2 regions of the Methylomonas sp. HYX-M1 genome follow, and region 2 is predicted to be linked to the other one. Evidence: riboswitches for the same ligand, from Rfam matches in the RefSeq annotation. Region 2 holds a riboswitch; the other holds the start of a gene.
The links. A riboswitch is a leader RNA that binds a small molecule or an ion and turns the genes downstream of it on or off. The one in region 2 is predicted to bind cyclic di-GMP.

Region 1: it holds a riboswitch for cyclic di-GMP, as region 2 does, so the genes downstream of both, AB0A83_RS07905 (CsgG/HfaB family protein) here and AB0A83_RS07305 (PEP-CTERM sorting domain-containing protein) in region 2, are expected to answer to the same signal.

Annotation. Positions count from the first base shown of each region.
Region 1 is NZ_CP160405.1:1,704,020-1,716,365, reverse strand. Features, by position in the region: gene kdpB (potassium-transporting ATPase subunit KdpB) at 1-360, opposite strand, end outside; gene kdpA (potassium-transporting ATPase subunit KdpA) at 379-2,190, opposite strand; gene AB0A83_RS07920 (potassium-transporting ATPase subunit F) at 2,190-2,279, opposite strand; gene AB0A83_RS07915 (GNA1162 family protein) at 3,050-3,676, opposite strand; gene AB0A83_RS07910 (DUF4810 domain-containing protein) at 3,673-4,044, opposite strand; gene AB0A83_RS07905 (CsgG/HfaB family protein) at 4,124-4,804, opposite strand; cyclic di-GMP riboswitch class I at 4,956-5,033, opposite strand; gene AB0A83_RS07900 (DUF1993 family protein) at 5,217-5,726, opposite strand; gene AB0A83_RS07895 (plasmid pRiA4b ORF-3 family protein) at 5,862-6,488, shown strand; gene AB0A83_RS07890 (heme-binding protein) at 6,643-7,260, shown strand; gene AB0A83_RS07885 (hypothetical protein) at 7,242-7,628, opposite strand; gene AB0A83_RS07880 (hypothetical protein) at 7,627-7,923, shown strand; gene AB0A83_RS07875 (hypothetical protein) at 8,134-8,325, shown strand; gene glmS (glutamine--fructose-6-phosphate transaminase (isomerizing)) at 8,637-10,466, opposite strand; gene glmU (bifunctional UDP-N-acetylglucosamine diphosphorylase/glucosamine-1-phosphate N-acetyltransferase GlmU) at 10,470-11,840, opposite strand; gene AB0A83_RS07860 (F0F1 ATP synthase subunit epsilon) at 11,916-12,338, opposite strand.
Region 2 is NZ_CP160405.1:1,562,656-1,575,001, reverse strand. Features, by position in the region: gene AB0A83_RS07310 (hypothetical protein) at 78-1,661, opposite strand; gene AB0A83_RS07305 (PEP-CTERM sorting domain-containing protein) at 1,737-2,501, opposite strand; cyclic di-GMP riboswitch class I at 2,539-2,617, opposite strand; gene AB0A83_RS07300 (ammonium transporter) at 3,020-4,315, shown strand; gene AB0A83_RS07295 (P-II family nitrogen regulator) at 4,429-4,767, shown strand; gene AB0A83_RS07290 (hypothetical protein) at 4,847-5,170, shown strand; gene AB0A83_RS07285 (hypothetical protein) at 5,242-9,348, shown strand; gene AB0A83_RS07280 (HEAT repeat domain-containing protein) at 9,408-11,852, shown strand; gene AB0A83_RS07275 (efflux transporter outer membrane subunit) at 11,833-12,346, shown strand, end outside.

The DNA.
Region 1 (12,346 bases), 140 kb from region 2:
GTAGTTGCTGCCGTATTTCGCTTCATCCAGCTTTTTGGCGGCAATGTCGCGCTTGGCGCTACGTAAAAACGCGGCTTGGGCTTTGCTGCGGCCTTCGGCGACCGCTTCGGCGAAATTGGCGAACAGCACGGTGAACCACAGCCATAGCGTAATCGCCAGACTGAAGCCGGCCGGTTCCTCGCCGCCGCCGTTCCAGGCTTGCAGCCACAATACGCTGGTCAGGATGCTGCCGAGATAAACCACGAACATCACCGGATTTTGCCATTGCCGGCGTGGCGTCAGTTTGGCAAAAGCACCGATAATCGCTTGTTGCAGGATTTGCGGGTCCATCAAGGACGTTGAAACGGGTTTGCTGGTCATGGAATGTCCCATCGCTTGTTAGTGTTGGCTGAGCATTTGTAAATGTTCGACGATCGGACCCAGGGCCAGTGCCGGCACGAAGGTCAAGGCGCCAACCATCAGCACGGTGATTATCAGCAACACCGCAAACAAGGGCGTATGCGTCGGCAGGGTGCCGGGACCGACCGGTACCGTCTTTTTGGCCGCCAACGAGCCGGCAATCGCCAGCACCGGAACCATCAGCCAATAGCGGGAGAACAGCATCGCCAACCCCAGCCAGAGGTTATAAAACGGCACGTTGGCCGACAAGCCGCCAAAGGCGCTGCCGTTGTTGTTGCCGGCCGACGACCAGGCGTAGAGCACTTCGCTGAAGCCGTGGGCACCGGGGTTGAAGATCGAGGCCTTGCCGGCGTCCAGCATCAGGCTCAATGCCGTGCCGCCCAGCACCATCAAGGGCGGGATCAAGATGACGATGGCGGCCATTTTCATCTCGAAGGCTTCGATCTTTTTGCCCAGGTACTCCGGGGTGCGGCCTATCATCAGGCCGGCGATGAACACGGCGACGATGGCAAACACGATCATGCCGTATAGGCCGGAGCCGACGCCGCCGAAAATCACCTCGCCGAGTTGCATCAGCCACATCGGCGCCAAACCGCCGAGCGGCGTGTAGGAATCGTGCATCGAGTTGACCGAGCCGTTCGAAGCAGCCGTCGTCGCTACCGCCCACAATCCGGAATTGACGATGCCGAAGCGGGTTTCCTTGCCTTCCATATTGCCGCCAGCTTGTTGCGCGCCGATACTTTGATCGATGCCCAACGCCGTCAGGGCCGGATTGCCGCGTTGTTCTGCCGGCACCGTGACGCACACCAAGGCGACGAACACCAAAGTCATCGCCGCCAAAATCGCCCAGCCCTGGCGGGTGTCGCCGACCATGAGCCCGAAGCTATAACACAGCGCCGCCGGGATCAGCAGGATCGCCAGCATTTCCAGGAAATTGGACAGCGGTGTCGGGTTTTCATACGGATGGGCGGAGTTGACGCTAAAGAAACCGCCACCGTTAGTGCCCAATTGCTTAATGGCGATTTGCGAGGCGGCAGGACCCAAGGCCAGGGTTTGTTTAGTCGGTTTGCCAGTTTGATTCTCCTCACCCCTACCCTCTCCAGCAGGAGAGGGAGCTAAACCCATAGACTTCGCATCAACCGTATTGTTCGAGGTTTCCAACAAGCTTACAGTCTGATACGGGTTGAAGGTTTGCACCACGCCCTGGCCGACCAGCACTAGGGCCAACACGAACGACAACGGCAGCAGGATATACAAGGTACTGCGGGTCAAATCGACCCAGAAATTGCCTATGCCCCGGGCGTTGCGGCGAGTGAAGCCGCGAATCAACGCGACCAATACCGCCATGCCGCTGGCCGCCGACAAAAAATTTTGCACACCCAACCCCAACATTTGCGTCAGATAGCTCATCGTGCTTTCCCCGCCGTAGCCTTGCCAGTTGGTATTGCTGGCAAAGCTGACCGCGGTATTGAAGGCCGAATCCGGGGGCACCGCCGGCAAGGCTTGCGGATTCAACGGCAGCACGTCTTGAAAGCGTTGCAACAGATAGACAGCCAGCAAGCCGAACAGGTTGAAGGCCAAGGCCGCCCAGGCATACTGCTGCCAGCGCATGTCTTGCTCGGGATCGACCCCGCTCAGACGGTAACACAGCCGCTCGACCCCGGCGAACCAGCGGTTCAATCCGACCGACTCGTCCTGGTAAACTCGCGCCATATAACTGCCCAGCGGTTTGGCTAGTGCAATCAACGCGATCAGATAACTAGCGATTTGCAAAAAACCCGGTCCGTTCATCAGAATTTCTCCGGGTAAAACAGCGCGACCAGCAGATAGACAAACACGGCCAAGGCCAGCCCGCCGCTTAACAGATAAATCCAGCTCATGCTTGCTCCCCGAGTGCGCCGCATCCCGTTACTAAAAATACACTAGCGATGAAGAAGACCGCCGTTAACAATAAATAGAGGACATCCATCGGATTCTCCTAATCACAAGATTGAAAGCTTTAACGGATGGTCAATATAAGGATTAGCCGATAAAAATGTCGTAAAAAAATGAACGACGGTTGTAAAGAACAGATAAAAGTTTCAGCGCCCCAGCTGCTGAACCGACGCAGCGCCCATGGTAAAAAATGCCGCAAACCCAAGGTATTGGGGGCAAAGGTTGATTAACGAATTGTCCAGCCAATAATTAAGGGGTGTGAAATTACCGACGTGAATGCGATCAAAGGCTGCTGCGCGTGCAATCGAGCGGTGTCCGAAATACCCGACATCCTTATCACTATCACACACACCAGGAGCGGCAGGTTCAAGCAGATAACGCCTTGATTTTAACTCCGCAAAACATTCCAACAGAACGTTGCGATGAATTTGGCCGGGGTAAGCCGGTCTGCCGGGTTAGGTTGCAGTGTCGGAATAATAACTGCGCCCTGTTAGGCATCTTCGACAAAACTAGGGAATTGAGCATTAGCGCCTTGGACCGCCGAGCCGAACAGGTCTGAATGCCGCCGATTCAGGCAACCAATCGCTTGGAAACCCGGACGCGTTAGGAACTACAGATGCCGGCGCTCAGGCAAGACTGCAACTCGGATTGGCCAAGCCATCGCCCTATCCGGCATCCAGGGTAAGGCTTTTGAAAAGTACTTCCTTGCAAACCCTCAAAACTTGCCTTTGTCTTGTTGATACTCCGGATGGTAAGGCCCGGCGGGAAGACCCTTTGGCGGTTGGAACGCCATGAAATTGGCTTGCCTGGCCAATGGCAAATAATCGGTGATCAGGGCATTGATTGCCGCTGAAATCGCCATCGCGATAGGATCGCTGCCACCGGAACTCTGTGCATAAGTTTGCTGGTTATGCCAAAGCACGGTGCCGGTCCTGGTGTCTTTTAGGACATATTCCATTTCCACTACGACCGACGATGCCAGTACCAAATACTTGGTACTCCAATCCCTGATCGTCACCAACAGCACCGCGTCGGCGCCGAACAGGTCGTAGAAGCGTTCGGCCGGTAATAAGTGAATATGTCCCGCTTCTACCAGCCCGAAATCGCGCAGAATCATGTCGGTCAAATACACCGGAAACACGTAATAGCCGCGTTCGGCCAGCGGTTGAGTGATAGTGGTGATGAAAACTGAATTGGCGGTTACTTCCGGCGACTCGTTGACCACCGGCACCACCACGATCGAACGGGGCGGATGTGCATAAAACGCGTCCAAATTAAGATGCTGCGGCGCGACGCACGCTTGCAACAGGCAGACGATTAACAGACTAAACCCAATTCTCATGGCGCGGCCCGCTGTTGCGTGGGAAGTACGGCGGTTTCGCTGTTCGGCTCCGGCGTTTTTCCCTGCTGCTGAATTTTCTCGATCAATTTGTTCATCAACGCCGTGGATTCCGGATACAGCGTGCGTTCTTTCTGAAAGTAGGCGATGGCGCTGGCTTTATCGCCGCGGGTGTACAATAAAAAACCGTAGTCGGCATACACACCCGGCGGCACGCGGCGCTGATGCTGCTCGGCTGCAGTAATCGTATCGCGCAAATAGGCATCGGTATGCTGACTGTTATTGTCGACATAGCGTTCGTAGAGACTGCTTTCGTAGTCCCCCCAATAAAACAAGCCTTGCGGCGCGCAGCCGGAAAGCGCCAACAGCATGGCGATTCCAATAGCGGACTCGCCAACATACCTTGTCCCGAGACGGTTAAGCATCATCCGCTTCCCTACTTTGAAAGGTTTACGGCTGGGCTTTGCCGCGTGCTTCCAAGGTACTGACCACGTTGTTGATCATATTCACAATGGCCGCATCGATGGCCTTGCCTTCCAGCGTCGAATCAAAGCCTGCCGTGCCGCCAAATCCCAGCGTCGCGGTCGAGGAGATCGACGCTTCGCCGCTGCCTTCCTGGCTATAGAACACTTGGCCGGTTTTAGGATCGACCAAGCGCAACACCACCCGCGCCCGCGCCCGTTGGGTTTTTTCCTTACCGATCAGCCAGACACCACCGGTGGTATCGCGGCCCAACTCCACCACCGAGCCCATGATCAAGGCATCGACGCCGAGCAGATTTTGTTTGAATTCCGGTTCGCTCTTGCCCATCAATTCGGCTTCGGATTTGAGTTTACTGATGTCCTGCCGCTCCACGACATTGAAATGCTGAGTTGCCATCAGATGGCGCGACAACAAATCGGCCGCCTGCTTGCCAATCCGATCGCCGGATTGATCGGTAAACAAGCCGCTGCCATAGACCGATTCGTTGGTAAAGCGGGACACCGCCACCGTCAGGCGGCTGGCTTGCGGCAACGGTGCAAAGGCCACTTGCGGGCCGCGGTCTTCGACGGCTTCATGGATGTCTCGACTTACACAACCGGTAAAGCTGATCAATGAGGCTGTCAATACCAGTGCGAAGGCATATTTCATACGGTTACCTTTGGAGTCAGTGGCTAGCACAAAAGCCAGCCGGGTAAATAACATGCATCTAAAACGGTTTAATAGCTAGCGTGTGAATCGCCATACTTTCAATTCGGCAGTAAAAAGCCGGACTACCAAAAATGACGTTAACGACGTCGAATTCGGCATTCCGGCTTTCCGAATTTAGGGACCCGCGACTTTCCGTCTCTACCTCACGATAGGTTTAGCTGCTCGTGTTTTGTGATTTCTACCACAAAGTTATTGGGTATTCTACTGAGTGTTTTTATCTACATCTAATGACAGTGGTTTTCTGAAACTAGCCAATTTCGACATGCGGATAGCCGCTATTTGGCAAATGATCCGGTCACTTATGGCCGAAAAATAGCATCGCTAGCCATGCCAAACGAATAACCGTATCGAATCACCCCACATCGCCCAAATAATCGTTCTTGCCGATTTCTAACCCGTTATGTCGCAGAATGGCATAGGTGATTGTGACGTGGAAATAAATATTTGGCAGCACGAAGTCTGTCAGGTAGGTTAAGCCGGTAAAGGTCGATGTCCGGTCATGCCTGGGTAGCAATATGGTATTGGCTTCAGCACCATCAATTTGCTCAGCCGTAAACGAATGGATATGTGCCAGCGTTTTATCAACGCGCTCGATCAACTCAAGAAGAGAGTTTTCAACATCGTCAAATTTGGGCGGTTCTTGTCCGGCTAATCGGGAAACGGCACCCTTGGCGACATCGCTGGCAATCTGCACTTGGCGCTTCAATGGGTACATATCGGGATATAGACGTGCGTTGATCAACACCGATGGATCAATCTTCTTAACCTCCGCATAATCGGACGCTTTTTCCAAAATCTGTCGTAATTGCGTCAGACTGCGAATGATCGGGGAAACTGTAATAACGTACATCGACAAAGACATCTGAAGGCTCCTGAGCGGGTGAATCATTCAAGCGCGTAGTGTAAGCCGCTTTATCAAAACGCGCGACAACATGCGAAATCGCATTTGGCTGCCTTGAGGTTAAACTACAGCGCATGACTTTTATTGAGATTTGCTATGGCCGAACAAAAGCCCGTCGGTAAAAAACACGCCAGCAGCACAAGCCAACCGTGCTTATACACCTTGCATATCGAGCTACGGCCCAGTGAAATACGTCCGCCGGTATGGCGAAGGCTGGAAGTCGATGGCCGTGTCAGCTTGGCGAAACTCCACCACTTTATTCAGGCTGCCTTTGGCTGGAGTGACTATCACTTACACCAATTTAAAATTCGGGACCAAATCTACGCGCTACCCGATCCCGAAGATGACCTGGGACTGTTGGACGAGCGCAAAGCCTATCTGAATCGCTTGCTGGCCACCAACGACACCATGCTCTATCGCTATGATCTGGGCGATAACTGGGAACATCTGGTCACCGTGGAAGACATTCGAAAAAATTTAGATAACGATCCCAAAGGTGGCGCCTGGGTGTTGGATGGGGCACGCGCCTGCCCACCGGAAGATGTCGGCGGCCCTGAGGGTTATGCCGATTTTCTGGAAGTATTGCAGGAAGGACCGGATTCTGAAGAAGCCGCATATTTACGTGCATGGGCTGATGGCGAATTTGACCCGGAGCGATTTGATCGGCGATTGGCTAACGCGGCAATCATGCGGATTTTGTTTAACCGGTGGGGCGGCAAATAACAACTTCTGATGTTTGCCGAGCAGTTATCTCCCGACACCTTTCAGATTTCATGGTTTGCTCGAGTTTGAAAATCACTGGGTAGCCTATGAGTCGGGAAACCTTGGCAACACGGCCAATGTCACATGTGATAATGAATGAAGGATGACCCAAGCAATGAAAAAAATAGTTTCCCTGTTGTCGGGACTTTGGCTGGCCGGATGTAGCGTGATGGGCATTAGAAATGCGCCGGAGCCCGAATACCAAGTCCTGTTGCGGGATGGCGAGTTCGAAATACGCGCTTACCCCTCCCTATTGGTGGCCGAAACCCTCGCCGCCGCCGACTACCCGGAAGCGGGTAGTATCGGTTTCAAGCGGCTGGCCGGCTATATTTTCGGCGGCAATACCCGTCGAGAAAAAGTGGTGATGACCACGCCGGTGCTTCGCGAAGCAGAAGGCGAAGAAATTGCAATGACCGCGCCGGTGCTGCAACAAACCGACGGGCGACTGTGGCGCATGTCATTCGTCATGCCCGCGGGCTATAGCCTGGAGACCTTGCCGATTCCGCTCGACACCCACGTCGAGTTGCATCAGCTACCGGCAAAAAAAGTGGCCGTTCTGCAATACAGCGGATCGCTGAGCGAAGGAGCCATTACCCGCAACAGTCAAAAATTGCTGGAATGGCTAAACCAACAATCATTCAAGCCGATTTCTTCAGCACGCTCAGCAGCCTACGATCCGCCGTGGACATTACCCATGCTGCGCCGCAACGAAATTCATGTCGACATTGAATAAGCCGCTATGCCTTCATTGTTTGCTGGTTGCCCACGGCAGTAAGCTCGAATCAAGAAATCAGAACACTTGAGGCGTTGCTGCGCGAAATGAAGCTTGCATTGGCAAACGACGCGATTGTGCTTTTTTCCCAATCGCCAAACCCACAATCGAGGAGCTGTTTTGTGTGTGATGGGGGACGGTTTTACCCTTTCGACGTTGCTGAAGCAAGCGCCGCAGCGGTTTATCAATTTTGGATCACCAGCTTGAAGCTCTCCGCCGGCAATAGGAGGAAGCCTGATCTTTTCATCAGAACATGACAATGTTCCCGGAATAATTTTCGCGAGTTCGTTAGCCTGACCTTGAACGAAACAATCAGAGATTTGTGTCATGTCAGCTACCGCTATCGATCCCTTGGTTTTAAATAGCTTATTCGACAACCAAAAAAAGTTGGATGATGTCTTTAATTCAATCTTCGACAATGACGATTGCTTTATCAGTAGCGTTTATACGGCGCCATCAGAGGACTGTGATTCGGCCTACGTCGCCAATCCTTCCTTCCCGCCAAAGCCCGGTCGGATAAGGGGAACGCTATTGTCGACCAGAGTGCGGCATCCCTTTTTTTATCTTCTACCACTGGTTCTGGAAATAGCCGCGATTTACTGGGTGGTCGCCAACGTTCTGTAAGGGCGTTGAACCCGCGCGGGTTTGTCGATTGGACTGCAATTAATCACCGGCCAGTCGGTGCCTGTAAGGTTGCGTCTTGTACAAGGTCATTTCCAAAAAATATTTCACCTCAAGTTTGTCAGCCAACCCATTGAAGTGAGCGGAATCGCCTTAGTCACGCAACAGCTTGTTGCGCCGTATCGACTTGAAATTTGAATAAAAACTGAAAGAATGCGCGCCATCGCCAACATGACTGGTTTGATGGAGGGCTTTATGAAAGTTTTATTAGTAGCTATAACCGTGCTTTTTTCTGCTGCCATTCTGCTGATCGCCGTTTTTCAGCTCATTCGCTTATGCGTTACCGAATTGGCTGCCTTTGTATTGGAGGCTTGGCGGAGTCCTGAACTGCCGTCGGCGCATTGATTTCAGATAGAAGCGTGTGGCCTTTGAATACCTAACGAGTTTTGTAAGGTTATTAATTCTACTTTGTCACATTTCGTTCTGGGAGGAAGAGTTCCGGCGATAGGAAGGTTAGCTCTAGGCGCTGTTAAGTATCCGCCCAATATCCTGAGCTTACGTGAAACCAATTATAGATATCAAATACTGCCAATACAGCGATAGGCATTAGAGCGCATGCGCTTACACCAGCCGTAGCCCTTTAAGGAGCACGGCTGGTAGAACCAATTTTTATGACTTTATTCTCGCAACACAAACCTAGTCGGTTTGCTAATTCCCTATTCCACCGTCACTGATTTCGCCAAGTTGCGCGGCTGGTCGACATCCGTGCCTTTGAGCACGGCGACGTGGTAGGACAAAAGTTGCAACGGAATCGTATAAATGATAGGTGAAACCATGTTGGCGACGCTGGGCATTTTGATGATTTGCACGTTGTCGCCGCCGGTTTCGGCCAAAGTTTCGTCCATGAACACGATCAATTGTCCGCCGCGCGCGCTAACTTCCTGGATATTGGATTTCAGTTTTTCCAACAACGTGTTGTTCGGCGCTACGGTGACGACCGGCATCTCCGCATCTATCAACGCCAAGGGGCCGTGCTTCAATTCGCCGGCCGGATAAGCTTCGGCGTGGATGTAGGAAATTTCCTTGAGCTTTAACGCTCCCTCCATTGCAATCGGGTAATGCGTACCGCGCCCCAGAAACAGCGCGTTGTGTTTATCGGCGAAACGCTGCGACAACACTTCTATGGCTTCGTCCAGCTTCAATACTTTTTCGATGTTGCCGGGCAGCGCGAACAGTTCGGAAACGATTTGATTTTCCAACTCCTTGCTAAGCTGAAAACGACGGCCGACCGCGATCAGCAACATCAACAATGCCACCAATTGCGTAGTAAAGGCCTTGGTCGAGGCGACGCCGATTTCCGGACCGGCGCGGGTCATCAACACCAGATCGGATTCTCGTACCAGCGAACTTTCCGGCACGTTGCAAATCACCAGCGAATGTTTGACGCCGAGTTGTTTGGCTTCCTGCAATGCGGCCAAGGTGTCGGCGGTTTCGCCGGATTGAGAGATGGTTACCACCAAAGTATCCGGGGAAATCACCGGGTTGCGGTAGCGAAATTCGCTGGCAACTTCGATGGCACACGGCACGCGGGCATGTTTTTCCAACCAGTAACGCGCTACCAAGCCGGCGTGATAGCTGGTGCCGCAAGCCAATATCAACACGGATTTGATGTGATCGAACACCTGCGCTGCGTTGTGACCGAACGCAGTATCCAACAAGCGGTTATCGATAAAGCGGCCTTCCAGGGTTTCGGAAATCGCCCACGACTGCTCGTGGATCTCTTTAAGCATGTAATGGCGGTACTTGCCTTTGTCCACCGAATCGGCTTTCAGTTGGCTTTCGATGACCGGACGCACCACGCGGCGGCCGCTTTGATCGAAAATAGTCGCGCCGTTGATGGTCAACTCGGCAATGTCGCCTTCTTCCAGGAAGATGAATCGCTGGGTCACCGGCAGCAACGCGGCAATATCGGAGGCGATGAAATATTCGCCGATGCCGATGCCGATGACCAGCGGACTGCCTTTACGGCAAGCCACCAGGATATCCGGCTGCTGGGCGAAGACCACGCCGAGCGCATAAGCGCCTTGCAAGGTTGCGACCGTGTTTTTTACGGCATCCAGCAAATTGGCCGAATTTTGCAGTTCCTCGGCAATTTTATGGGCAATGACTTCAGTATCGGTTTCAGAAGTAAACACATAGCCGTTTTGCTGCAAGGCGGTGCGCAGGGTTTCGTGATTTTCGATGATGCCGTTATGCACCACGGCTACCTGATCACGGCTAACGTGCGGATGAGCGTTTTGCGTGCTGGGTTTGCCGTGCGTCGCCCAACGGGTATGAGCAATGCCGATGCGGCCTTCGATGGGATCTTTGTCTATCAAAGCTTCCAAACCTTTGACCTTACCCAGTTCGCGCTTGCGAAAAATATCGTTATGGTTGATGACCGCCAAGCCGGCGGAATCGTACCCCCGGTATTCCAAGCGCTTCAGGCCTTCGATAAGAATAGGAACTACATTGCGTTGGGCTATGCCTGCGACGATGCCGCACATGGATCATTTCTCCTTTTTAACGGGACGCTGCCAACCGGCAACCGTAAATTGCTTGGATCGACTCAAAGTCAGTTGCTCTGCCGGCGCATCGCGAGTGATCGTCGAGCCGGCACCTATGGTCGCGTTTTTCCCCACTTTAACCGGGGCCACCAGCTGGGTGTCTGAACCGATGAAGGCGCCGTCTTCGATAACGGTTTTGAATTTATTGACGCCGTCGTAGTTGCAGGTAATGGTACCAGCGCCTACGTTCACTTTGGCACCGATTTCGCTGTCGCCTATGTAACTTAGGTGATTAACCTTGCTGCCACTACCTACGCTGGATTTTTTTACTTCCACGAAATTACCGATGTGAACGTGATCGGCCAGTTGGCTGTCCGGCCGCAAACGGGCAAACGGGCCTATACGGCAACCGCTACCGATGTGCGCGTCTTCGATGACGCAATTGGCTAAAACTTCGACATCGTCGCCGATTTCTGCATTTTTGATCAAACAATTCGGGCCGATTTTCACATTAGAACCAATTCGACACACGCCTTCGAATATGACGTTCACGTCTATGTCGACATCCTGCCCTATTTCGACCAACTCTCCACGCAAATCGAATCGGTTAGGATCCCGCAAGGTAACGCCGGACAACATTAGCCTATCCGCCTGTTCTTGTTGATATACCCGTTCCAAATGCGCGAGTTGCTGGCGATTATTGACGCCCAACACCTCGTCCGTCGTGCCGGCCTGACTGGTTTCTATGGTCAAACCGTCGTCAACCGCCATTTCGATCACGTCGGTCAAATAATATTCGCCCTGGGCATTGCTGTTGCTCAAGCCGGATAACCACTGCTTCAATTGCTTACCTTTACAGGCCAGAATGCCGGTGTTACCCTCGCCAATCTGCAGTTCCACTTCGTTGGCATCTTTTTGTTCGACGATTTTGATCACGGCGTGATCTTTATCGCGCACGATACGCCCGTAACCGGTTGGATCTTGCAACGTGACCGTTAGCAACGCCAGCGACGTGACACTGACATTTTTCAGCAGATTTTGCACGGTTTGGGCTTTTAACAGCGGCACATCGCCATACAAAATCAAAACGGTATCGGCGTCTTCCACGTAACCGATAGCCTGTTGAACCGCATGACCGGTCCCCAATTGTTGTTTTTGTTCGATCCAGACGGCATCCAGATGCGCAAGCTGTTGCTTGACGATATCGCCGCCATGACCGTAGACGATGTATACGGAATTTTCCGGAATGGCTAGGCTAGTGTCGTAAACGTGCTCCAACAACGGCTTATTGGCAATCCGGTGCAAGACTTTCGGCAATGCCGAGCGCATGCGGGTGCCTTGCCCTGCAGCGAGGATAATGGTTTTGATAGGCATGTCTGTTCCCAAAATGAAAAAAGCCCGATGACGCTAACGTTATCGGGCTTTGATACTGATGATAAAACCGGCGGGTTACGAACCGCGTTTTCTCAAGCGTTCCAAGGTTTTCAACTGCATCACGGCTTCCGCCAGTTGCGCCTGGGCAATAGCATAGTCTATCTTGCCGGACTTGTCGCTTAACATCTCCTCGGCACGCGCTTTAGCCTGCAAAGCTTGAGCTTCGTCGATGTCGCGGGCGCGAATGGCGGTATCCGCCAACACGGTCACCACATGCGGTTGCACTTCCAATAAACCGCCCGATACGAAAAACTCTTGGCTCTCCTTATCGCTGATTTTCACCCGCACCTCTCCCGGCTTTAAACGGGTGATCAACGGCGCGTGGCGGGGCGCGATACCCACTTCGCCCAATTCAGCAGGGGCGAACAGCATCTCCGCCAAACCGGAATACACTTCCTGCTCGGCGCTGACGATGTCGACGTGAATGGTCATTACCATATCTACTT
Region 2 (12,346 bases):
GCCGCAGCGCCTAGTTGTTTCTACGGCATTCGAGAAGCGGGTTGCAGCCATCCCTGGCTGCCAGTAAGCGGGGGGGCTTACTGCAATTGAATACCGCGTGAAGTACCCAAGTCGTAAACGGCAGGGATACGGCAGTTGTTGACGCTTTGCGAAGTGGTTGCGTGGCTGTAAGGGTTTACCGGATAACTGGCTGCGAACACGCCGTTGGTTTCCGGGGTGTAGTTTTTCGGCGACGCCAAGTAACCGCTTTGACCGAACGAGTGGTTGTTGGTAGCGTTCAAGGTGACGATCACGGCCGGGTTGCTGGCCGCTTTGATGAACTCGTCGACGATGGCTTTTTCGCCGGCGTCGAAGACGTGGGTTTTGCTGTATTGGAAGGTCAATTCCGCCCAATCGTGGTATTTGCCTTTGGCTACGTTTTCCAGGGTAGGGGTGATACCGTCGATTTTTACGAAACGCCAGTCTTCGGAGCGGCTGGCATTTTTCTCCAAGCCTTGAATGCCGATAGCCCAACGGGTACCGTAGGTGTTGTTGAATGCGCTGCCGATGGTGTTGGACCCTGAGTCCAGTTCGCCCATGCATTCGGACACGGTACCCGAGGATGACATTTGGTGAACTTTAGTTTCGGCTACCACTTCCGGAACGCTCGTGTTACCGGCTTTAGGCGCGGTCGCGGCGGAGGCGCAAGGATAATTCAAGAAATTGATGCCCATTTGCGCTTTGGTACCGGAACCGTCGGTACGGGTGCAAACGTGCACGCGATGGCCGGTGAAACCGGTCGGTTTATACGCGGCGCTGGCATTGGCGAAGACGTTGGAGGTGCCGATTTTCAGGTCTTGCCAGCTATCGATTTTGCCGGTCAGGATGCTGGCGATTTGATCGCGGGTCAGGCTGGGCATACAGGCTTCTGTTTCCGAACCCACGCAGGCGTTGCCGACGCCGAACTGGGCTTCTTGCAGCGCGTTGCGGAATTTCAAGGTAGCGCCTATGCCGAATACTTGGCCGCCGGCGGATTCGACGTTCAGGAAGTTCACGTCGCTTGCGCTGATTGCCTCGAATCCGCTGGGGGTGTTAACACCGCGGAATTGTTCCGGGTCGACGTCGGAGATACCGAAATCCGGCACCTTGGATTGATACTGGCCGACGGTAGTTTCGGAATAAGTACAGGTAGAGGTACTCAACACGCCGGCAGCCGGCGCCGGAGACGGTACGCTACAAATGCTGGGGTCTACGTTCAAAAATTGGATGCTCGCACTGGCGCCTTTGGCTTCGGCGATGATGGGCGATACGCCGAACGCAGAACCGCCTTTGCTGCGTTTGTAAATCATCAAATTGGTTTTGCCGCCGGCCAGACCGACCAATTGCGGGTTCAGCGGGTTCAAACTACACAGGTAAGCGTCCTGGTCTTTACCCGAACCGTTGTCTTTGAATTTAAACACCGGTTTGGTGCTGTCGCACAAGCGCTCGGCAGCGGTTACCGTGGTGCTGGTAGACAAATGCTCGATGTACTCCAAGGCCGCGGAGGCGCCGGACAAATAAATTTCGTAGGTGTTGGCCGGAGTGACAACCACTTTGCCGTTGCCATCCAGAGTAACGTCGGCTTGCGCCGCACCGCCAAACAAGGCAGCTGCAACCGCAGCGCCCAATACTACGTTTTTCATGACTTTTCTCACTATGAAAGTTTTGAAGGTAGGAAAGCGGCCATTCCCCGCTGTTTGGGGAATGGCTTCAGGCAATTACGCGTTGGCTTTGCGGCGAGCGCCCAGCAGGCCCAGCAGGCCGGTACCGAACAACCAGACCGCGCCTGGGACCGGCACGGCGGCAGGTGCTTCGAAGGTCAGGCTGTTGCCGGCCAAAGTCCATCTTTGCACAAAGGTGCTGGTGAGGTTGTCGCCCGGATTGACTACGATGTCCATCACACCCAATTGAAAGGCCACAGATTCGCCATAAGCCACTTGCGGATCTTGGATCCAGCTACCCCAAATGGAGTCGGCATAGCCGTGCTGACCGGTCATCGGCGAATCGGTGTCCAACGACAATTTGGTATCGTTCAAGTTGCGGTCTTGTACTAAACCGGCATTCACATCGATCGCGTGCCCTTCGATGGCGGATGCAACACTAGAACCCCAGAAAATGCCGTAGTCTTCGCCGGCGGTCGGGTACAGCGGTCCGTCCATGGTGATGGCTGCGCCCAAACCTACCGAGTTACCGACCGCAACCACGTATTTGATTACACTGGTGTTGGCGCCGGTAATGAAATTTTGCCAATTCGGATCGTTGCTAAGATCGTAATTCAACGCGTAAGACGTATTGAACTGGTTAGCCACCAATTCGTCGTAAGTAATACCGGTATCCAACGTGAAGGTTTTACCGGTGGTCCAGTCGTAAGCTGACAAATACGCTTCGTTGTTACCGCCGTCGTAGTACATGACGCTAGCGTTCGCTGCGCCGGCACCTGCCAGCATCGCCATCGCTACCGCCAATTTTGTAAATTTGAACATTGCTATTTCCTCATGTTTGAAAAAGTCGTAGACACGAGGTGACAGTTCAGCCGTCTTGCCGGGCAAGACCTGTAACTTTCCGTCCCCGCCTCGCGGCGGGTTTGGCTTTTACACACTCCTTAAATCGCGGGCCGAATTATCTAACAGATAAACAACGCGGCCTTTCCCCGCTACCATAAAACGAACCGCATCCAACCTACTCCCTACCTCTTCCCTCGCCCTACCCCGGACGTGCCATCCCTATTCCCTTGCCGACTCTCCCTGCACTCGGCAAATGCCTTACATCCGGCGCTGCAACAGCGCTTGGTGTTTGCGCATATTTTTCCAGAGCAAATGAGAGCTTTCAGTTACAAGTGGATTAACGTTGTGTAAAACGTAATACATTGCCGACGCCGATGGTAAGAATGGAACCGAACAGCACGAGATCGAATCGAAATTAGTTTGCCATTTGCCCCAAAGTAGATCATCATACCGGGCATTCGCACCATTACTGTGCGCTTACGCCGCTTGGAGACCGTATGACTACTCGCACCGCTTATGTCGCAATCGCGCTTGCCACTGCCGCCGGCTGGCCGCTGTCCGCCGCCGCAGATGAATTGAACGGTGCTGATACCGCGTGGATTTTAACGGCCTCCGGCTTGGTGTTGTTTATGACGGTGCCGGGACTGGCCCTGTTTTACGGCGGCCTAGTTCGCACCAAAAACGTGCTTTCGGTGTTGATGCACTGTTTTGCCGTGACCGCATTGGTCTCGGTAATCTGGCTGTTCGCCGGTTACAGCTTGGCGCTCAGCGACGGCGGTAGCTGGAATTCGCTGATAGGCGGCTTATCGCGCCTGACCCTGTTGAACATGAACGCCGACACGCTAAAAGATAATCTGCCGGAAACCGTATTTTGCATGTATCACCTGACCTTCGCGATTTTCGCGCCGGCACTGATCGTCGGGGGCATCGCCGAAAGGATGAGGTTTTCCAGCCTGTTATGGTTCGTCGGCCTGTGGGAGCTGTTGATCTACGTGCCGGTCTGTCATTGGATTTGGGGCGGCGGCTGGCTGGCCAAATTGGGCGTGATGGACTTTGCCGGCGGCATCGTGGTGCACGTGGCCGGCGGTACCGGCGCGTTGATTGGCGCGATGATGCTGGGCGCTCGCCGCGGCTTTCCGCGTGTGCCGATGCCGCCGCACAACCTGACCATGACCGCTACCGGTGCCGGCATCCTTTGGGTAGGCTGGCACGGCTTCAGCGCCGGCAGCGCCTTGATGGCCAACGGCGCCGCCGGTGTAGCGATGCTGTCCACCCACATGAGCGCGGCGGCCGGCTCGCTGGCCTGGATGGCCAGCGAATGGCTGCGGTTCGGCAAACCCAGCGGCCTGGGCTTGATTACCGGCATGGTCGCCGGGCTGGGCATGATCGCTCCCTCCGCCGGCTTCATCTCACCTTTGGGCGGCTTGCTGGTCGGCGCCTTGGCCGGCGGTTTGTGTTTTCTGACGCTTCATATGATCAAACGCCGCTTCGCGATAGACGACACCCTGGACGTATTCGCGATTCACGGCGTCGGCGGCATCGTCGGTTCTTTATTGACCGCCGTGCTGACCCACGAGGCCTTAGGCGGCATCGGCATACTCAGCGAAAACGGCATCGCCGGCCAACTGACCGTGCAAGCGATTGCGGTCGCTAGCGTGCTGATCTGGAGCGCCGGCATCAGTTTTTTGATTTTGAAAGGGCTGGACATGACTCTGGGGCTGCGGGTATCCGCCAACGAGGAGACTGAAGGTTTGGACATTTCCCAGCACAACGAACAAGGCTACAACTTTTAGTCTCCGTTCCGACCCGCCGAAATCGCACTATCGACCGAATGGCGCCAGCCTGCTCGCTTCCGCGCGGGGATGGCCGACTGTCAACGCTTTTCGCCATAGCTAATGGAGTCTGCATGAAATTAATCACCGCCATTATTAAACCGTTTAAAACCGAGGAAGTCCGGGATGCCTTGTCGCAAATCGGCGTATTAGGCCTGACCTTGAGCGACGTGCGCGGATTCGGACGGCAAAAAGGCCACACCGAACTATACCGCGGCGCCGAGTACCGCGTGGATTTCGTCCCCAAAACCAAGCTTGAACTGGCCGTACCCGACGATATGGTGGAACGCGCGGTCGAAGCCATCCTCAAATCGGCCCGAACCGGCAAAATCGGCGACGGCAAAATTTTCGTGACCACCATCGAGCAAAGCGTGCGCATTCGCACCGGCGAAACCGGCGAAGACGCCATTTAGCCAGGCATTCGGCAAGCACATTGATATTGATTCGATATTACTATTAAGTTACAGTGAACGCCGAATTCGGAGACGACTCATGAAATACCGCTTGAAAGTATTGTTATCCGCCGCCCTCAGCCTAGCGCTAGGCCATACGGCCGCCGCCGATGACGACGCCGCCGGCAATCTGGTTAGGGCGCAGCCTTGTGTCAACGGGGAAAACATCGACGACTTGTTGAAACAAAAAGCCCGCCACAGCCAACGGGACTTGGGCTGGCATGTGTATTCGTCCGACGACGGGCTGGAAGTCGAACGTGCTTACATGGTCAGTAAAGCCATGGAAATTCGCTATCGGTGGCGCGTCACCGCCGACGGCCAAGTGTTTCCGGCCAACAAACGCGCCGAGGAGCTGTGTTCCTGATGTAAGCACTGCAAGTGCCGCCAAGAAACGCACTCATCGGCAAAACCGTTATCTCGCATGTGGGGTCGCAAATGAAAGCCAAAATCCCGCCGATCGGCATCCGCCGTTGCAACCGCCGCGCCCGGGTAGTAAATGCTGCCCTAAGCGCACCCATGATTGCCTTGGAGCTATTGCTTTGGCCTTGGCGACTATTCAAGCTGCTGAATTTGCTGGTACACGGGCTGGGCCATGCGTTTGCACTGTCGCTCGCCACCCGCTCGTCGCGCTACTTGAGCCGCACGGTCATCCTGGAAAACATTCCCGCCGACAAACTTATTCTCGGCCTACTGCCCGGCGGCAACCTTACGCAGGGTGTATCGCAAACGCCGCACATCGAACTGGACAAGCTGACGGCATGGCAATGCAGACTGGGCGCTGCCGGCGGCATCGCCGCGAACTTGAGCGGGTTGACGGCTGCGGTTCTGCGACAGCCGGAGATATTGGACGTCTCGCCGTTGCCACTCGTTGCCGACCTGTATGTGCTGACCTGTTTTTACGCTACCGCACTGTTGGCGATGTGTTCGTGGCCGGACATCCGGGCCATGCTCTACGGCCGGGCCGCCGCACTGGCTTGTGGTCCGGCCTTCGCCGTGCGTTACGGATTGGATCCCGAAGATAAATCGTCGCCGCAGCTGGTTTCCGACCGGCTACGGGAACTGGTGGAAATTCTGGCCCGGGAAGCCTCGACCCGCGGCGGCCAATCCGGCGGCTTTTCCATCATCGTCAAGCGTTTGGATGCCTTGTCCGTCATTTTCGACAAAGCGGTCAAGGGCAAACGCGAAGACATCGTCAAAGTGGTTTGCCGGAAAATGTCGGCGCTGCTGACCAAAGCCCGCCGCGAAGGCTACGGCAAAGCCGGCGATTTCGAAGCAATCCTGCTGCATTTGCGCTATGCCACCGGCGGCGCAACCCATTGGCACAACGCCCAACCGCATTGGTACGAACATTTCGCGCAAATGACTCAGCACAAGGTTGTGAATGGCTGCTTGCACAACGTCAACGGCGAGGTGTTCAACATGATTGCCCACAACGGCGACATGGACGGCGTGCATTTGGATTTGACCCTGAACGCCAAACCGTTCCGGCACTATTTCAGCCAGATGGAAGCGCGCGCGATATTTATGGCGGCGATGCCGGTCACCACCTCCCAAGGCAACTCCGACTCGCGCAGCGTAGCTGAATGGCTAGACTTTCATTTCACTCAAGGCCTGGCGTACAAAGCCCTGCGCTATGCCTATTTCACGGCCGGCCTGGATTACAACCGCGACATCGTCGCCGGTAAATTCAACCTAAACCCGTTACTGCACTGGGCCGAAGAGATCGACATCGAATTGAACAAACTGGGCAGCCAAAACCCTGAGCGCTGTCTGAAACCCGCCGCCCAATCGCTTGCCGACCTGAAAGATTGCCACAAGCAACGCCTACGCGAGATATTGCGGACACGCGCCCACGGCGTGGTTGCCGCCGACCTGCTCGACCAGTTCATCGCCCGCTTCGAAACCGCGTTTTATCATCACGACCTGACCTATGTGATGCGTCTGGCGTCGCGCGACCTGGTCGGCGAATTCGCCTTGATGGTGTGCAGCACCTTGGAACCGCGCTTGGGCGTGTTCTCGCTGACGCAAGCGTTTTCGATCGGTTACAACCGCAGCCGCAACGAAATCTTCGGCAGCGCCGAACCGCAGGGCGTCACCAGCGCGCTCCAGCACGGCCACGCCGACGACGATGCGCTGCAAATTTATTTGCAAGACGGTCAGTTCGCCACTGTGGAATACCGGCCGCAACCCGGCCAAGATCCGATCCGCATTTACGACCGGGCCCAAGCCGACGCCGATTTGGAGCTGTCCCCGGTCATTGCGGCCGGCACCGTCCTGAATGCACCGGCTCACGCCGAGTTCTGCCATTGGTTCGCCGTCAACGGCAACCCGAAAATCGACCGTCACACCCGGCACGAGGTCAACCCGACCGAAGACGTCGGCAAAGACATCAAAGACATCCCCTACGTGTTGCGGCGAATCAGGGAATCCTTCACCCCGCAAGGGGAAAACTGGGACACCATGCAACATTTTGCCGACTTGCTGCTCGAACGCCTGCAAGACGAAACGCGCGAACCGGACAAGCACGATCTGGTGTTGTTCGGCGTCGACTTCAATCAGGATTTGGTGCAGGAATTCAGTCTGGCCCTCCATTCCATATTGCCGGGTCTACGCATTCGGGCGGAAAACTCCGGCAACGTGTTGAAGGAAATGAAACGCACCCGCCGCGAAGGTATCGGCCGCTACAGCCCGCAAACCCTGTTTTTGGGGGTCAGCAATTCGGCGCAAACCCAATCGACCTTGGCCGCTATTCGTAAGGCACGCGAATGGGCCGGCGCGGAACGCTGCTTCGTGCTGAGTCAATGTTTTTTAAACTCCATGACCCAAGCGCTGGGCCAAGGCTTCCACCCCGAAGACCCCTTATTGCCCAACACCTTCGTCAATTTGAGCCATTGGGCGCCGGACGGCAGTTGCGGCCGACGTCGTTCGGAAGCGGCCACCTTGATTCCGGTCGCCACTCACGCGGTCCTGACCGAAATCTTGCTGCATTTGGCGCAAAGGGTACTGGAAACCCGGCAGGCGCTGCAGCAACAAGGCGATAGGGTAGGACTGAAAAAACCGGAAATACGCCACGACTTGCAACTGGCCGATTTGGAAGCCTTCCGCAATTTTCAAATCGTGGTCTATGAGGTGGAAATCGCCAACCGGGTGGGCCGCAATGCCGCCGGACAGCCGATAGACTCGCCGGACCGCGCAGCACTGGAGCACGAAGCCAAGGCCCGCGCCGAAAACACCATCGAGTTCGTGCGCGCCTATGCCCTGTTCGCCGCCTATATCGCTATCGCCACGGTATTCGGTATTCCGGTGTTCGCGCTGCTCAGCGCGCCGTTGCAAACCGTACCCGGCATCGCCACCGTCGCCCACGTCCTGGACGCCGTGCTGTTCTTGTTCGCGTTGTGGTTGATCCATTGCGGCATCCGCTATTGGCAAGGCCGGCCGCTGTGGGAACGCATCGGCGCCCGCGCCGAGCTGTATATCGACCGACGTTACATCGCCCGGATGATAGAACGCTACAACGCCACCTTGTTTGCCAACGCCCCGGCCTTCATCACGCCGTTTTTTTATTGGGCGGATACGGTACAGGACGCGCTGCATCGTTTCGGCATCCGCGCTCATCGCGGCGTGGTGACGATACACCGCACTCCGGACGAACGCATGGGCGTGGAAGAAGCCAACAACGCCTCGGAAGAAAATATGGTATTCGCCCAGATCGGCGGCATCCGCTTCAACGGCGGCCAACCGCAATCGCGCGATAAAGTGCGTTCCGGCTCGTATTACATGAACAAGGACGCCCGCGATTGGGAAGCCCGGCCTTACCAACTGGTGCTGTCGGACAATTTAGAGTCCTTGCGCCGCCAATACGACGGGCGGTTGTCGCCGGAAGTACTGCGACTGGTCAACCGGCGTCTGATCGATTTGTGCGACGGCCTGATCGTGGAATTCGTGTTGGGCGAACGGCGCAAGGCCTTGGTAAACCGCGCCATTTGGGACGTCATTCGCTGGATACCCGGCGCCATGCTGCTGTATCAAGCCTTGCTGGGCATGGGCATCGACTTGATGAATCTGACCGGCGAAGCCGATACCGCCAATCAGGCACAAATCCAATCGACCAAACACCCGGTATCGCCCATGGATTTTCACGTGCAAACCATGGCGCCGCGCCAGGCCTTGCTGTCGTTCAACCAGGAAATGCCATGCCGGGCCCACCAAGCGCTCGGCGTGGTCACGCTGGGCGGCAACGATACTTTGACCATCGCCCTCAGCCCCTTGTCCGGCGGCGTGCACGACTTGCCGGCTAAATTGCATTTACACCCCGGCGCGGGCCGCGACAAGGGCACGCTAGTCGACCTGCCCAAATTCCGCAAAGGCGGCAAATTCGTGGCAGTGTTGGGCCATGTGGCCGGCGAGGAACATTTGCTGATCCGCAATCAGCAAACGGCTTGCCGCCTGGCCATACCCACCGCCCTGCTGGACGGCGCGCAACGCCGGTTTTTGCACGATCACTTGACCCACCACAACGATGCCTGGGCCAACGTGGCATAAGACCCGGGCGCAGCAAGCCGGCGCCCGCACACTGACTTAACCGTAGGGAGAACAGCATCGTGTTGCCTATCGTCGTGACTATCGCCGTGATTCTGGCTGTTTTATTGCTGAATGCCGAACAAAGACCGAAAAATCATCGGGAAAAACTGGTTGTCCGGCTGATTTTATTCAGCGTACTGTTTTTATCCACATTGTGTTTGCTGGCTGAAAGCATCATTCCCGCCGGCGTTCAGGTCGGCGCAGCAGCTTTCGTCGCAGCATTCCTGGTTTTCAGAACCCTGCTGGCCTCGTTCTGGGGCAAGGTGTTCTTTCAATCACTGCTGATCTTGCTACTGTTTTGGTGCGGATACCTTTATACCGTCACGCAACTACCGTACGGCGAGCAACCGTTCGCGACCCTCGCAGTCAACCGGCCCAAACCTCTCGAAATCGACAAACTCAAACAACAATGGCTGCTGGGTTTGCCGCTGCAATCCGAAGCCGTTGTTCCGGCCACTGCCCAAACCGCCGCACTGCCGACACCCGGCAAGCCGGAGCGCAGTGCCCTGAGCTGGCAAGCCTTGTGGCCGTTGATGGAAAAAGACGCCCGAATTCGCGAAGTGCTGCAAAACCTTAGGGAAAAACAACAACAGGATTTGACCGCGTTCGACAATCAATTGAACGCCACCTCTGTCGCCAGCACCGCGATGCGCCGCCACGCGCTGGACAAGGAAAACGTGGACGATTTGTTGAAGGAAAACGCCATCTCCAAGGCCCGTTACAAAACCCTGCTGGAAACCTGGAGCCTTTTGGACCGCGACGAACAGGCGTTTAGCGAACGCCAGGACGAAGAACGCTTTCACGTCCTGTTGCAACTGGTCACCGATACCGAAGTTGACGAATCGCACAAAGTGGAATTCATCGACTACATGGTCAAACATTTCGCCGGCGACATTCGCCTTTTCAAACCGTTGATCAGCGTTTACGACCGTCTGGATGAAGAATATCCGCGCCATAAGCGCTTGAACCAAGCTTTCCTGGATTTATATCTGGCCAAGCGGGAAGCGGTCTTGCGCGGCATAAGGGCGATGGGCAAGCCGGCATTGCAACCCTTGCTGGATTACCGCAACAAAACCTTGCCGACCATCGGCTATTCCCAAGCCCGACTGGACGATTTCATCGAACGGCAATTCGGCGTCAAAGTACGCACGCTGTACCAAACGGCGCCGGCGCAAGCAGTGGCGGATTTTTTGAACCGGAAAAAGTATCCGGACATCGACCTGTTTTCCGGGCCGTCCTTCGAACAAGACTACATACGCCGAACCTTACGCCAATTGCAAGCCGAAAACCGCCCGCCCGAAGCCGGCGAGGTGTTGTTGGGACTGGATCCAGTGCAATGGCAAAATCTGCGCACCGCTCTGACCGGCCGCTATTCCGAGCAATTGGATAAGCTGCTGATAGCGCCCGATCCCGCCGTGCGAGCCAATCTGGCCTGGCAATTGGCCTATTTGAAAAACCCTTACCATATGCCGTTGGTGCTGGAGCTAATGCGCGACCAAAACCCGGAAGTCCGCCGCCTGGCCGCCATTGCCGCCGGCAATTTCGCCATACGCGACACCCAGGGTTCCAGCGATCCCAAATTCACCGAAATTATCCGCATGCTGCAAAACTACCGCAGCAATTCCGATGCATTCGGCCGTGCTTGGGCCGTCACGGCGCTGGCCAATATCGGCGACAAACAAAAAGCCTTGTACGTCATCGATTTGATTTTGAACGACGGCACCGCCAGCCAATCCGTGGTCGGCGACTCGGCACCGACCTGGCATGCAGAAGACAAACAAGCCTTGGCCGGGTTGGTCGACACCTTGAAACACACCCCGGAAGAACTGCTGGTCAAAACCCAGGCGCTCAACACCTTGCTGGCCTTGGAATCCCCGGAAGCCCTGGACGTATTGTTGCACTATCTGATGCACGTCTACCAAGCCCACGACAGCCGACCGAGCATCTGGCGCTATCTGGCGCCGCATCTGAGCTTGCCGCAAGCGGCGGAAAACGTCGAGGACGTCGTCTCCTACCTGGCACAAACCCAAGGGCAAGGCCATAGCCAATTCCACAAACGGCAATTGAAAGCGCTCAACGGCTATTTACAACAGGCTTACGAACAGCACCGCAGCGGCGAATTCTTTCAGCTGCTGAATTTTCTGCGCGCTTTCGATCACGACGAATATCAACTTTACTTGCGACAAACCGGCGAACACATCCGCATCATGCGCGCCATCGAATACCTAACCGCCAGCGTGCCGTTCTGGCTGGTCTGTTGGCCGCTGAATCTATTAATCGCGTTGTTCGTCAGTTACCTGATTTTGCCCTGGCTGAAACTGGAACCGGTCCGGGTCGGCCACAGCGGTAACAACCGCGCCAATCCGGCCGCCTTCGGCAGCGCGGCCACCGCCAAGGCGCCGGCAATCGTGCCGATCAAAATTGCTTCCGGCTCGGGAGACGAACATGAAGCCAAACACGCTTAACCATCCCGGAAGGATTTGCTGGCCGGCTCTGCTTGCGGTCGTTGCGCTGGCGGGGCCCATCGCCGCCCTGCTCCCGGCTTGCGCGAAATTGGGCCCGGATTTCGAGCCGCCTATTGCCGAGGTTTCGCAAAACTGGCTGGACGGCAACCATCCGGCCCTGAAGCGCGGCGAATTTCGCAACTGGTGGCAGCTGTTTCAAGATCCGGTGCTGGACGGCTTGATCGAAACCGCCTACGGCCAAAACCTGGACTTACGGGCCGCGGCCATTAGAATTTTGGAGTCGCGCGCCAAACTGGGCATCGCCAAAGGCCAGCTGTTTCCGCAAAAACAAGAACTCAACCTGGGTTTGTTCCATAACCAACACAGCGGCAACGAACCCAATTTCACCACTTTCGACCGCTATTACACCTCGTTCGGCTTCGGCCTGGACGCACTATGGGAAGTGGATCTGTGGGGCAAATTCCGCCGCGGCATCGAATCGTCCGAGGCCATGC